3 regions of the Lysinibacillus sp. NPDC097214 genome follow, and region 1 is predicted to be linked to each of the others. Evidence: riboswitches for the same ligand, from Rfam matches in the RefSeq annotation. Region 1 holds a riboswitch; each other region holds the start of a gene.
What was found. A riboswitch is a leader RNA that binds a small molecule or an ion and turns the genes downstream of it on or off. The one in region 1 is predicted to bind S-adenosylmethionine.
Positions count from the first base shown of each region.

Region 2: it holds a riboswitch for S-adenosylmethionine, as region 1 does, so the genes downstream of both, ACQKMI_RS19780 (Na+/H+ antiporter NhaC family protein) here and ACQKMI_RS21440 (O-acetylhomoserine aminocarboxypropyltransferase/cysteine synthase family protein) in region 1, are expected to answer to the same signal.
Region 3: it holds a riboswitch for S-adenosylmethionine, as region 1 does, so the genes downstream of both, ACQKMI_RS17155 (cyclase family protein) here and ACQKMI_RS21440 (O-acetylhomoserine aminocarboxypropyltransferase/cysteine synthase family protein) in region 1, are expected to answer to the same signal.

Region 1 covers NZ_JBNNSS010000012.1:98,766-103,863, forward strand. Annotated here, with positions in the region: gene ACQKMI_RS21435 (hypothetical protein) at 460-846, opposite strand; gene ACQKMI_RS21440 (O-acetylhomoserine aminocarboxypropyltransferase/cysteine synthase family protein) at 1,169-2,470, opposite strand; SAM riboswitch class I at 2,589-2,702, opposite strand; gene ACQKMI_RS21445 (glycerol-3-phosphate acyltransferase) at 3,046-3,678, shown strand; gene ACQKMI_RS21450 (DASS family sodium-coupled anion symporter) at 3,861-5,098, shown strand, end outside.
Region 2 covers NZ_JBNNSS010000010.1:49,080-54,177, forward strand. Annotated here, with positions in the region: gene ACQKMI_RS19770 (proline racemase family protein) at 1-477, shown strand, start outside; gene brnQ (branched-chain amino acid transport system II carrier protein) at 501-1,850, shown strand; gene ACQKMI_RS19780 (Na+/H+ antiporter NhaC family protein) at 2,166-3,449, opposite strand; SAM riboswitch class I at 3,558-3,665, opposite strand; gene ACQKMI_RS19785 (protein NO VEIN domain-containing protein) at 3,961-4,707, shown strand; gene ACQKMI_RS19790 (DUF2075 domain-containing protein) at 4,778-5,098, shown strand, end outside.
Region 3 covers NZ_JBNNSS010000007.1:152,670-157,767, reverse strand. Annotated here, with positions in the region: gene ACQKMI_RS17160 (DedA family protein) at 73-669, shown strand; gene ACQKMI_RS17155 (cyclase family protein) at 1,108-1,845, opposite strand; SAM riboswitch class I at 1,972-2,076, opposite strand; gene ACQKMI_RS17150 (hypothetical protein) at 2,240-2,647, opposite strand; gene ACQKMI_RS17145 (MFS transporter) at 2,806-3,990, opposite strand; gene ACQKMI_RS17140 (winged helix-turn-helix transcriptional regulator) at 4,101-4,484, shown strand; gene ACQKMI_RS17135 (aldo/keto reductase) at 4,539-5,098, opposite strand, start outside.

The sequences.
Region 1 (5,098 bases):
TAAATACATACATTGCACAAGAAAAATCTTTCTAGGATGGACATTTGTTTACCCTAGAAGTGCAAAGGAAATCGTTTTCATTCCTTTTATTATATGATTTTTCACTTGATCTATAATAATTGAACAAATATTGACGATTCTTTATAAAGGATCATCACTATAGCGTGGGGTTGATTTCCGTTGCAGCTAGGCGCTTTCCTGGGGGCGTCCGACCTCCACTCCAATCAACTTATATATGGCATAAATTTCAACAAATGTCATCCACAACTTTTGGTGATGAGCCAAAAACAAATGTCTTTCTTCTATTATATATATGTATGTAAATACATTCATAAAAATTGTTCTTTTGAAATATATTAATAAAAATTTTTTCAATTATGCTAGTATATCTTCCAACATCTAATTAAAAAACTCATTCCCTGTAGCAGCAGAGAATGAGCCTAATTATATGAGGGATAATTAACTAGCTTTGGTTAGCAATTTATAACGATATTGTATTAAAGCCTGTTGCACTAGTCTTATTTCCTCTAGCGTAAAATTTGGTATTGCATACGTACGTTCAACTAATTGGAATGTGCCGTATTTTAAGTAATACTCTGTTGCAGGTAGAGGAATATGACTTGCTCCATAGCCTTCATAAGCTTCAAAAACTTCTTTTACTGTATAGCCTTCCTCTTTGACATAAACAATTTCCTTAAAAGCTGAATGTCCAAAGATTTCTTGCCATTTACTCTCAACTGACGCAAGTATGTTTTGAATGGACATGTTGTTCACAAACACATGACCTTCATTTAACTCATAAATAAGATAAGATGCAATGTTTTGCGCACTATACACATTTCCCATTTAAAACACTCCTTTATCATCAGTTTTTGTAGATAAGAGTAGTTACTGACTGAGCAACTACTCCGCTTCATATATTTCAAAAGTGGGGGAGCACTTATGAAAACTAAATGTCGAACGCTTTTCTTATTCCCTAGTATAAAACAAGGAATTAAGCAAGTCAATAATACTTATCAAATTACTAGGTATTATTTTAGAAGAATTTCAATTATCCTTACCAAATGAGGCAAGCGGATGATGCAGCAACGTTTTACGCATTACCAAATGAGGCCTATCGAATGAGAAAATACGTAAACGCTACAACATTAGCCAATGTGTTTTTTTATTAGGCTTCTACTTGTTGTTGTGAAGCTGTTACTTGTTCAATAGCTTGGTCTAAATCTGCAATAATGTCCTCTACTGCCTCTAAACCGATGGATAAGCGAATGAGCGACTCGGTTACGCCAGTTTGGATTAGTTCCTCAGCTGAAAGTTGCTGATGTGTAGTAGACGCTGGATGGATAATTAATGATTTGGCATCCCCTACATTTGCTACGTGCGAGAATAATTTCACACTATCAATCAATTTACGCCCTGCTTCTCGTCCACCTTTAATACCAAATGTAAGCACTGAACCGAAGCCATTTCTCAAATATTTTTTAGCTAACTCATGAGTAGGGAAATCTTCTAAACCATTGTAATTTACATATTCCACAGATGGGTGGTCTCGTAAATATTCAGCTACCGCTAATGCATTTTCATTGTGTTTAGGAATCCGCAAATGAAGCGTTTCTAAACCTTGTAATAAATTAAATGCTGCATCTGCACTTAATGTTGGTCCGAAGTCACGTAGTAATTGCACTCGCAGTTTTGTGGCAAATGCAGCCGCTGCTGTGTCAATACCATAACGCAAACCGTGATAAGAAGCATCTGGCTCCGTAAAGCCTGGGAAGCGTCCGCGAGTCCAATCAAACTTCCCTGCATCTACTACAACGCCACCTAAAGTTGTACCATGGCCGCCGATCCATTTCGTTGCGGAATGAACAACGATATCTGCACCGAAGTCAATTGGTGTAGAGCCATATGGTGAAGCAAATGTGCTATCAATAATTAATGGCAAGCCGTTTTCATGTGCTATATTCGCTACTGCTTCAATGTCTAGCACTTTTAAACTTGGGTTACCGTAAACTTCAGCGAACACCGCTTTTGTTTTATCCGTAATAGCTGCTTTGAAATTTTCTGGATTTGTTTCATCTACAAAAATTGTTTTAATACCGTAGTTTGGTAGTGTGTTGGCGAATAAATTATAAGTACCTCCGTACAAAGAGCTACCTGCAACAATTTCATCACCTGCCCCTGCAAGATTTAAAATTGAAAATGCAATAGCTGCTGCACCAGATGAAAGTGCTACCGCTGCTGTACCGCCTTCTAATAAAGCGACGCGTTTTTCAAAAACATCTACAGTTGGGTTTGTAATTCGTGTGTAAATATTGCCAGCTTCCTCTAAGGCAAAAAGACGTTGCGCATGAGCAGTGTCTTTAAAAACGAATGCCGTTGAGCGATATACGGGTACTGTTCGAGATCCTGTTACCGGGTCTGGCTCTTGGCCACCGTGTAACAGCAATGTTTCTGGTTTAAAATTTGTCATTGTATACCTCCATATGGTTGTTTTTTTTACGATGGTACCGGAGATGAGGAGGATTTTTTCAGTAGAAAACAAAAACCCTCTTCAGCTAAGAAGAGGGTTGCGGGTGCAAGTTTTCCTCCCCTTATCTGCCAGATCCAAGTAAGAATCTGTAGGAATTAGCACCTTAGCAAGTTCGTCACTTACTGGTTGCCGGGCATCATAGGGCCTATCCCTCCGCCGCTCTTGATAAGAGTATGAGATTCAATTTCCATCGTTGTTACAAAGTATAAACATAGACTATTTCTCTGTCAACACTAAAATTTTATTTTTTCCGAAACTTCTGTCTGCTTTTTTACGTAATACGAACGCATACATTATTTTAGTGTTTACTAGTTTCTCATCAAAACGTAGGGTTGATTTACGTTCCGACTGAGCGTTTCCTGGGGGCGTCCGATGAGCCGCTTGGGCCAACACGATGTTGGTCACGAAGGAGTCGCCCAGTCGTAACGAAGATCAACTTATATACAATGACACGTTTTAAAATGTCATTCCTAACTTTTAGTGAGGAGCCTATTTATTTAGAAAGGAGGACTTTTATGTTAAAAGCGGTTATCATTTTTCTTCTTGTTGGTTATTTGATTGGCTGTGTTCACGGTTCTAAAGTTGCTCAGTTTTTATCCGGGGTAGATTTAAAAAAGGCTGGATATGGCAATGCAGGTGCCTCTAACGCAACACTCTCCCTCGGATGGAAATACGGCATATTAGTTGCACTTATCGATATCGGTAAAGGTGTTGTCGCTATTATCGGTGCACATGCTTACCTTGCCGATATAACACAATTAACAGACATACAAGTTTGGCTCTTTACTTATCTCGTAGCTGTTGGTGTCATTTTAGGTCATAATTTCCCGTTTTATATGGGCTTCAAAGGCGGTAAAGGGACCGCTTCAATCATAGGAATATTACTTGCGATTGATTGGAAAATTGGTTTATTAGCACTCTTATTATTTGTTATTTTATCTTTCCTGACGAACTATTTAATTGTCGGTGTACTTGTATTTTATCTCGTTTTTTGTCTAGCCACATATTTATGGATTCCTGGAATAGGTCCAACGATTATAGCCCTATTTCTTTTTGGCATAGCCATCATTTTGCACATCGAAAATATTAAACGATTAATGCTAGGAACTGAACCTAAAGTTACTTCTGCATTCAAAAAGAAAAAATAATATCTTTTTTGGATATTTTTGTCTTTTCTATGACCACATATTTTCTCGTAACTGGCCATTATCGCTATAAATAGAGGGTATTTTACACACTAGTTTTTTTACCAATAAATAGACAAATCACTCCCTTAATAAAGCATTTTACTAGTCGATGTTATAGAAAATACTAGAGAGGATGAAAAAGTATGTCTACTTCTGAACAAGCAAAACCGAAACGTAATTTGAAGCCACTCTGGATCGCATTAGCCTTCGCTTCACTAATCATCATAACTTTTTTACCGAACAACGGCGATTTACCTGTAGCTGGACAACGGGCCTTGGCTATTTTAGCTTTCGCTATCATTCTTTGGGTTACAGAAGCAGTATCCTATCCCGTTAGCTCTGCCATGATTATTGCTCTCGTTACAGTTTTACTAGGATTAGCTCCGTCAATGGAAGATCCAACGAGAGAGCTAGGAACATCAGATGCATTAAAATTAGCATTAAGTGGATTTAGTAATTCAGCAGTTGCACTAGTAGCCGCAGCTCTTTTCCTAGCGGCAGCCATGCAAATTACCAATTTACATAAACGTCTTGCGCTATGGATTCTTTCACTAGTAGGGACAAAAACGAAAGCCATTGTATTCGGTGCTATTTTAGTATCTATTGCACTCGCATTCTTCGTCCCTTCTGCTACTGCACGTGCAGGCGCAGTTGTACCAATACTACTCGGAATGGTAGCGGCATTTGGCTTACCACGTGATAGTCGACTTGCTGCTTTACTTGTCATTACCTCTGTGCAAGCTGTCTCCATTTGGAATATCGGTATTAAAACGGCAGCAGCTCAAAATATGGTCGCTTTAAATTTCATTAAAGAACAATTTGGTGTGGATATTTCTTGGGGTGCTTGGTTGCTTTATGCTGCCCCCTTCTCCATCATCATGTCAGTGGCTCTATTTTTCATTATGATTACACTAATTAAACCTGAAACAAGTAATATCGAAGGTGGCCGAGAAGTAATCAAAAAACAGCTTGCGGAACTTGGCCCATTAAAAGCTCCCGAAATTCGATTAATCATCACATCTGTAGTTTTACTATTTTTCTGGGCTACTGAGGGCAAACTCCACCCATTCGATACGACAACCGTCACAATCATTGCAATCGCTATTTTATTAATGCCTAAAGTCGGGGTCTATACGTGGAAGCAAGTTGAACCGCATATTCCTTGGGGGACAATTATCGTCTTTGCAGTAGGCATTATGCTAGGAACAGTCTTGCTTAATACGAAAGGTGCATCGTGGTTGTCTGATAAAGTATTCGGTTCACTCGGTTTAGATTCTATGCCAATTCTTGCAACCATTGCGCTTGTCACTTTATTTAATATTCTTATTCATTTAGGCTTTGCGAGTGCAACAAGCTTAGCGTCTGCGCTTATACCAGTGTT
Region 2 (5,098 bases), on a different contig from region 1:
GGGGGAAGCTTTTTCGCTATAGTAAATGCAAGTGAGTTAAAGATAGACGTTGATTTGCAAAATAAACAAGAAATATTAAAATACTCCAAAGATATAAGAGATTATGTCAATGCGAATATTGACATTCAACATCCGTTAATTGACGGCATCAAGTCCGTTGACTTAGTAGAGATTTCAGAAAAAATTACGAATAGCCACTATAAAAACGTAGTTGTCTTTGGGAATGAACAAATTGACCGCTCTCCTTGTGGAACAGGCACCTGTGCTAAAATGGCAACGCTTACATTGGATGAAGGAGATGCAATTATTCAAGAAAGTATTATTGGTTCACAGTTTACAGGCAGAATTTTAGGCAAAACGAATGTGGGAGATTATGAGGCAATCATTCCAGCCATTCGCGGTGCAGCTTGGATTACTGGGGAGCACAAATTCATACTTCAAAGTAAAGATATTTATCCAGTAGGATTTGTTGTTTAAATAACAGGAAAAGGGGCGGTTATATGGGTAATAAAATATCCTTTGTTCAAATTCTAGTCATTGGATTCATGTTGTTTGCCATGTTTTTAGGTGCAGGAAATGTGATCTTCGCACCGATTGTAGGACAGCAGGCAGGAAACAATACACCAATCGCAATGGCGGGCTTTTTAATTACAGGAGTAGGCTTAGTTCTTTTAGCAATCGTTGCATTAAATAAAGGTGGCGGGACAGTAGAAAGTTTAGCGAATCGCGTTTCACCAAAGTTTGCAGTCGTTTTTTCCATTTTACTATTCCTTGCATTAGGGCCGTTCTATGTCATTCCACGTACAACATCGGTTGTGTATGAAATTGGATTAAGACAATTGTTCCCAAGTGATGCGAACCATACACTATTTTTACTCCTTTTCTCAGTTGCATTTATCGCGATGACAATCTATTTATCTTGGGAAACATCTAAGCTTGTTGAACGTTTAGGGAAAATTGCGACACCTATCTTTACAGTGCTTTTAATTATTATTGTTGCAAAATCAATTATTACTCCAATGGGTTCTGTACAAGCACCTGTAGAATCGGCTGGTTATGAAACAACGATGGCTGCTTTTCTAAAGGGCTTTACACAAGGTTATTACACAATGGATGTACTGGCAGCCTTTGTTTTTGGTGGAATTTTTATTAAATCAATTGAATCGTTGAATTTGAAGACACAAAAAGACGTTTCCAAAGTATTTTTTAAAGCAGGGATTATTACGGTTGTTGGTTTAGTTGCGTTACAGGTATCTATGGCTTGGATCGGTGTATCGAGTGTGGATTCGGTTGGTTATGTATCAAATGGCGGAGAACTTATTGCCTTAGCAGCGAAAACTTTATTTGGTCAAATCGGAATTTATTTAATTGGAATCGTCATTTTCTTAACAGGAATTACAACAAACGTTGCTTGTTTAGCTGCAACTGCTGAATATTTTAGCCGCATTATGCCAAGTATTTCATATAAAAAGTGGTTAATTGTTTTCTCATTACTAGGTGTTGTATTTACAAACTTTGGTTTAACAAAGATTTTATCGATGGCTTCACCAGTATTAATGCTTTTATACCCAATTGCTATCGCTTTAATCATCCTTATTTTTACAGAAAAATGGTTTGGTGGTGCACAAAGTGTATATGTAGGCACGATGATTGGTACTGCATTTATAGCAATATTAGATGCATTGAAGGATGCTAATATTATGGTAGACCAAATTAACGCTACATTTGCCTTTATTCCATTATTTACATCAGGTGCAGGTTGGCTAATTACAGGTCTGTTAGGTGCGATTATTGGCTATCTTTTCAGCAATAAAAATGTTGTACAGAGTGGTAGTAGTGTATCAAATTAAGTGAAACGATAGTATGATAACACCCGCATTTGAAATGTTCTTGGATGTGCCTTTTTACTTAAAGAGGCACATTTTTAATCGAGACTTTTAACTAGTATTTAGTTCTGGGAAATTCAATCAATAGTAATTTTTTGTTATTAATAAAAGTAAGAGTTGCTTGCAAGGTGGCAAATGTGCAATACGTGACGACTTGACTTTTGAAACATTGAATAAGCCTCAAATAAAAAATCCAATCGTTTTGATTTTTTGCCAAAACGATTGGATTATTTCAATGTGAAATTTTAAAGTTACACTTGTCACTTTAAAGTGATGAGGTCAGGCTTTTTTTGGTTTCGGATATCCGATTAGGATAGCGATGATTCCGCAAATTCCTATCAAAATTGGATAGAAAGAATATTGCAACATGCTCACTGGCGAAATTCCAGCTACGCTTGCGGCTGCCAGGAATTGAGCACCATATGGAAGAAGACCTTGGGCCGTACAGGAGAAAATATCTAATATACTTGCGGACTTTCTCGGCTCAATTCCATACTGGTCAGCAATATTTTTTGCAAGTGGACCAGCAATTAAAATAGCAATCGTATTATTGGCCGTAGATAAATTAGTTAGACCAACAAGGCCAGCAATCCCAAATTCAGCACCTTTTTTCGATTTAATTCTTCGTGTCGCAAGGTGAAGTAGGAAGTCAATGCCTCCGTTCAGCTTAATAATCTCCACCATTCCAGCTATTAAGATCGCAAGAAATGCCATTTCATACATGCCTGCCATTCCATCACCAATCTTTTGGAAAAGGTCCATTAACTGATAGCTACCATCCGCTAAGCCGACAGCCCCGGCCAGAACAATTCCAAATGCAAGAACAAGAAATACATTCATTCCAACTAGCGCAAAAATAATAACCAATACATAGGGAACAATTTTCACCCAACTATAGCTTAAATGCTCTACTTGTGCAGTCGTTTCACCCATTGTGATAATGCCTAGAATAATGCTCGTTACAATCGCTGCAGGCAACACAATCCAAAAATTCACCTTAAATTTATCCTTCATTTGTGCGCCTTGTGAACGAACGGCAGTAATGGTTGTATCTGAAATAAAGGATAGGTTATCGCCAAACATCGAACCTCCAACAATCGCTGCCATTACTAAAGCTATAGAAAAGTCGGTATGCTCACTGATCCCAACTCCAATTGGCGCCAGTGCAACAATTGTTCCTACCGATGTACCCATTGATAGGGAGATAAAGCAGGCAATGATGAACAAGCCTACGACAAGCAGGTTTTGCGGAATGACCGACAAAGCAAAGTTAACAGTGGAGTCCACTGCACCCATGCCTTTGGCTACCTCTGAAAAGGCTCCAGCCAAGAGAAAAATAACAACCATCAGCATGACATTTACATTTCCTGCGCCTTTACAAAAAATATCAACCTTATGCGAAAACGATTCTTTTCGATTCATCGCCAGAGCCACAGCGCCCGAAATAGCAATAGCTGCAATGACAGGGAAGGCATAAAAATCACCTGTAATAACCCCTGAACCAATAAATAAAACTAAAAAAACAACAAATGGGATTAACGCCCATGGATTCTCTTTCTTCAATTATTCAACCTCCAAAAATTAAAAATGGATACGTCTTTGTCCATTTTTCTCTAAAAAAAGACCACTTCTTGAAATAACAAGAAGAGGTCTTATATCTATAAAACACTCCTCTTATCTATCAAGCCATTGCTTGCTGGATTTGGCACAGTAACTTACTCACAAAGTTCCGCTGCCGAGATTTCATAGGGCCAGTCCCTCCATCTCTCTTGATAAGAAGAAAAACATATTATTTTTTGCACAATAATGAAATATTATAATAAAACATCTATATTTGCAACATTTTTTAATCAAACCTTATTTCAAAGTAACATAAAAGCTTTTTCTCAGGAAAAAAAGAGATCAGTAATGCTATTATCTAAAGATCTGCTACTTCAATTTCAAAGGTCTTTTAAAATTTTTCACATTAGGTCTTATTATATCTCGTTTCATAATATTAAATTTCCAAAATATAAAAAAATTAACTTATAATAATATTGTAGAATACTAATTGGAATTTAATGAGGTATATCGGATGGATAAAAGAGAAAAATTATTAATTACAGCATTTTATTTAGCAAAGTTTGATAGGGTCGCCTACGCGAATCTTGGATATTTTAAAATTAATCAGGCACATGAAGAAATAGGTAAAAAACTAGGTTATAAGAGAAACAGTGTAAAGAATCGGCGGGATGATTTTGATCCGTTATTTGGACATCGGGCGGGTTGGCATCAAGTAGAGTTAAGTAAAAGTAACTTAAAAATTGTTGATGCATTTGATCATTTGAGTGAAGAAGCACTAAGAGCTGTTGTATTGGATTTATTAGATGAAGCGTCATCAAGGGCAGTGCTTTTATTATCTGAAAATGTACATAAACAAACATCTACTTATACAACACGTGGTATAACGGGAAAAAAAGCTGAAGCAATTTTTGTAGATTGGTTTGCTAAATATTATCCCCATGATGTTTTAGTAGATACTCGTGATTTAGGTTGTGGGTATGATTTTGAGGTTGAAAATTCTGACCGTGTATTTGAAGTAAAAGGTTTATCGGGAGATAATGGTGGCGTATTGTTTACAGATAAAGAATGGGTTATTGCAGCTGAAAAACAAGAAGATTATCACCTTGTATTAGTAAAAGATTGTTTTAGTAATGAGCCCATAGTGGAGGTTTATTCCAACCCGCATAGGAAATTTAATCCTAAGAAGCAGATTACCACTGTAATCAATGTTAATTGGGGTATTAGCAGTAGTGATTTAAATTATACAGAGATTGATTAGTAAGCAAAAGTGTAGCTATATTAATATGCTAAAATAAGTTTATCTATATCGTAAGTAAGGTGGCATTAAGGTGAATACAGTTGAAATTAATACATGGCCATTTAATGAAAAAAGTTTAAAAAGTATCAATAACAAAGAAAGCTATTTAAATTATCCAGTCATCTACCTTTTAAAGGATCAAAAAGAGGCTTATATTGGAGAAACGGTAGCTTTCAAAAATCGAATGCGTGCACATTTAAATACAAAGGAACGTCAGAAATTAGATGAGATGCATTTAATCCATCATGAGGAGTTTAATCGTTCTGCTACGTTTCATTTAGAGACGAAGCTTATTAATTATTTTCTAGGAGACCAAAAATATAAGCTACAAAATAAGAGCCAAACGGTAAAT
Region 3 (5,098 bases), on a different contig from region 1:
ATAATGTTATCTCTATTGAGTTATTATAAAGCTAACTATTAAAAATTATTACGATTTAGGTGGGATGGATTTATGGCGCATCACGTGCAATCTCTTATTGAACATTATGGATATTTTGGCATTATTCTTATCCTGGTTGGAGGGATTGTCGGGCTGCCACTTCCTGATGAAATATTTTTAACATATGTAGGGTATAGTGTATATCGTGAAACTCTTTCACATATTCCAGCTTTAATCAGCGCTATCGTAGGTGCAGCGGGGGGAATTACCTTGAGCTACTATATAGGCTATAAATTCGGGCTCCCCTTATTACAAAAATACGGTTCGAAAATCCATATAACTGAACAGAAAATTGATTTTACGAAAAAGTTATTTGAAAAAATTGGACCAATATTATTATTAATAGGGTTTTTCATTCCTGGTGTGCGTCATCTTACTGCATATATTGCGGCTATTAATAATTACCCTTATAAAAAATTCGCTTTCTTTGCTTATGCGGGAGCAACTATATGGACATTTACTTTTATTACCTTAGGAATGGTGCTTGGAGAGAAATGGCATTATGTTGGGGTATATTTATCCCGCTACAGTATTTATCTCATAGTATTGTTCATCATCATTATGTTGATCGTTTATGTTATTTTCAAAAGAAAGAATTCACCTAAATAAATGATTAAGAAAGGTCTGGTTCAATATTTATTGAATCAGACCTTAACTTGTCGAGTTTAATTTAAATAAAGTGTATCAAAAAACAAAGGTTGATTTTCACTCCGAGCTGGCGCTTTCCGCGGGCTTGGCTTCAATCTCCTCGTCACTCCGTTCCTGCGGGGCTTTCAGCGCAAGCTCATCCCGCAGGAGTCGCCACTCTCCGCGAAAATCAACAGTTCCTCATCATAGAATGAGTCGACGAGCGAAACAAAATAGTATTATAGCTATGGTTAAAATACTATACAAGGCAAGCCTCACCACATAGACTTCTCGAGTAAAACAAGATTAGATGCTCTTCATAAAATGCTAAATGGCAAAGTCTGTCAATTAAATTACCATACAGCTCTGTGCAAAACAAAGTGGTGTTTGTCCGCATTTCAAATCGTACCTATTGCTATTTTAAGGTAATATAGCAAATGAACGGACAGGGAATCCAGATGCTTTTTCAGGCTTTGGCACAATATTGAATATAACTCCACCTTTTGGAGGGAGCTTATCCAAATTTGTCATAAGCTCAATTTGGTAAGTATCTTGCTCAAGCACAAAATATTCGCCGTCTAACTTACCGTTTGTACGGAAATCTGCTGCTGAATCTGTATCAAAAGTTTCGTGGCCGACAGCACTTACTTTTCGTTCGTTGAATAAAAATTGTAACGCTTCTAATCCCCAGCCAGGAATATGATTATTGCCATCAGCATCTTTGTTGCTGAAAGACTCTTTATCTGGCCAGCGTTTACTCCAATCAGTACGCAGGGCAACAAAGGTACCTGCTTCAATTTCTCCATGTTCAGCTTCAAAGTCAAGAATATCTTGAACACTTAATGTGTAATCGTTATTAATTTCGGCATCCTTCGATTTATCAATAACGATTAGTGGTAGCACTAGTTCTTTTAAGTCCAGTTCTTCTAAATAGCGTGTATCTCGCACAAAATGAATAGGTGGGTCGATATGTGTTCCATATTGCCCTGGGAAAGTGAATTGTTGTGCAAAGAAGCCATCATCATGGGAAAATAATGTTTCAAATTTTGCATCGTCGAACACAAAGAAGTGTGGAGAATTTGGACCAAATGTATGTGTTAAATCGACCCATTCTTTCGATTTCAATAATTGAATTGCTTGTAAAAGTTCGTTTGCCATACTATTTCCCTGCTTTCTATTCATATTTTGGGTGCTATTTTTTGCTTATCATTCTCGTTAAATAGCAAATAAAAAAGAGTCCTCCTTGAAGAAGAGGACTCTTGTGCAAAGCAACTAAAGTAAGTCTTCTCATCTTCAAGGCTAAATTTTGCCATTTGGAATTAGCACCATACCTATAGGCTGGTTGCTGAGACTTCATAGGGCCAATCCCTCTGTCTCTCTTGATAAGAAAATGCGATATAAGAATTTTCAGAAATAAAGTTTACAAACACTTTAGCATATTTGTTTATAGTTTACAAGTTTGATAGGGATACAAGGTTAAAAAATTAAACATTTCAAAATCTCCATAAACATGCTAAAAGCAAAAAGAGGCCCTCTTCAAAGGACCAACTCTTCACCAACTTAAAGCTAATGTAAGCTTACAACATCCGCTATCAGTAAATATTATACGAATTCCATCTGGCGTATAGGTAGTTTCGAATTTTATCGTAACGCCAGTTGACGTAATTAATTTTTCAACTTCTGTTTTATTTGATAGTTGTGCTGCGTTCATAAGATCATGTGCAAATTGCTCTGATTCATCAATTTTATCCGTAAGTAATTGTGCTTGCTGCATAATAACCTTAATCCGTTTCGCAGAAGTCTTTAATTTCACTGTATTGATGGATGGAAATGGACTTCTATTCGTTGGGTCTGGCATTGCTAGATGTCTAGAAGGTTGTTGAGAGATTGGCTGATTTGCCATTACCCATGTTGGATAATAATTAGGATAGACAAAATACGGATAAGGATTGTAATACAACTAAACTCCTCCTATCCTATAGCTGATACCTTATCTTATGTACAATAAAGACTTTCGGTGTTAATGGTTGATGCTTTGAAAAGAATGAGCAAAAGTGGAATAGGATAAAAAATGAAAGGAAGCTTGGTTAAGACTTCCTTTCATTTTTTATCCTAGATCTATAGTTTGTTTCTATCGAAGATTAACCATAGTAACGTAGTAGCTGCCGCAAGCATCACCAAGGCGAATCCGTATATAGGTGTATGAGCTAATGATTGGTGGCGAATGATGAATCCCCCGATATATGAACCTAGAAAAATGCCAATATTAAAAGCTGAAATATTTAATGCTGAAGCCATTGAAATAGCTGAGGGTATATACTTTTCTGAAAGCTGAACGGCATAAAGCTGTAATCCTGGTACATTCATAAACATAAATAGCCCCATCATAAAGACCATCATTAATCCAATAAACGATGATTCCAAAAAGAAGCCGATGCCGAGTAATGATAATGCTAAGCCTATAAAGATAATAAAGATAGAACGTAAAGGGTTATTATTCGCAAAATGACCACCTAATGTATTACCAATTGCAACAAAAATACCGTATCCAACTAAGATCACGACAATTGCTTTCGGTGAGTAGCCCATATACTGCTCTAAGATAGGAGAAACATATGTGTATACTATGAATGCTCCACCGTATCCAATCGCAGTAATGAAGAGAATTAATAGCATTCGTATATTCCCTAATACTTTTCCGATATCGCGAATTGATATTGGATTGCCTTTAGATAACTGACTAGGAACAAGCAGGGCATTACTTATTAACCCGATAATACCAATTAAAACAATGAAAATGAACGACATTCGCCAGCCAGTTATTTGTCCAATAAAAGTTCCTAGGGGGACACCGGTGACAGTTGCTAATGTTAGCCCTGTAAACATAAAAGCTATTGCACTTGCTCGTTTATTAGGTGCCACAACATCTGCAGCGATAACAGAGGCAATAGACATAAACACGCCATGTGCTAATGCTGAAATAACGCGGCCGGCAAGTAGTAATGAGAATGAGGGTGCTAAGGCTGCAAGTAAATTCCCGATAATAAAAAGTACCATGACGAGCAGTAACACATTTTTGCGACTAATGCGAGATGTTAATGCTGTTAAAAGCGGTGCCCCAATAGTTACACCTAGTGCATATATGGAAACAGTTAAACCCGCAGTACTTAACGTTATGTCGAAATCTTCTGTAATTAATGGAAGTAGTCCAACGCTTATAAATTCTGTAGAGCCGATACCAAATGCACTGATTGCAAGTGCGAGTAATGTTAGTTTAGCATTCGGCAATTTTGTATCTTTCATTCTATTAAAATCTCCTTTGATTTTTTGTATAGTGTATAGTAATATTCATACATACCAAAAAGTTGTGTAGAGTACTTTTAGTTACTTTTGAATGTTACAGGAGGTTTACAATGAAAAAAGTTTATAATATTGGTGTCGAAGCCACTCTTGAAGTCATTGGGGGCAAATGGAAACCTATTATTCTTTGTCATCTTAACCACCATGGTCAGATTCGTACGAATGAATTTCGCCGATTGATTCCAGGCATTTCGCAAAAAATGCTAACAAGCCAATTGCGTGAATTAGAGCAGTCTGGATTAATTAATCGCAAGGTCTTCAATCAAGTACCGCCAAAAGTTGAATATTCGCTAACACCTTATGGTCAAGAGATGGACCCTGTGCTGAACGTCCTTTGCACTTGGGGTGAAAAACATATTGAAAAGCTACAAGATAAAGGTGAAGATGTACTGTTAATGCAACGTGATGAAGATATCGCGATGATGCATACATCTTAAATAGATTGGAAAGAGACTGTCTAAGAGAAGATAATTAGACAGTCTCTTTTCTGTTTATAGAGCAAAGTCAAAGTCATTTGGATTTGGCCCAACACGTTGGTCCAAATTCATATCGTTAATGATCGCCATCTCTTCATCAGTTAGTGTGAAATCAAAAATATCAGCGTTTTGAATCATACGCTCTTTACGCACAGATTTTGGAATTGTGATGATACCGTTTTGAATATCCCAGCGTAAAATAACTTGAGCATTTGATTTTCCGTATTTTTCAGCTATTGTTGAAATAGTTTCATGATTAAGAAGTCCACCTTGCATTAATGGTGCCCAAGCTTCCATTTGTATATTGTGCTCTTCGCAAAATGAACGTAGCTCAGCTTGTTGTAATCGTGGATGGAATTCCACTTGGTTAATAACTGGTGTGATACGAGCTGTTTTAAGTAGATCCTGTAAGTGCGACACATGGAAATTACATACCCCAATAGCTTTAATTTTCCCTTGCTCGTATAAATCTTCGAGTGCTCTCCAAGCTTCTGCAAATTTATTTTTACCTGGCCAATGAATGAGATAGAGGTCTAAATAATCTAGCCCTAATTTTTCTAAGCTGTCCTCGTATG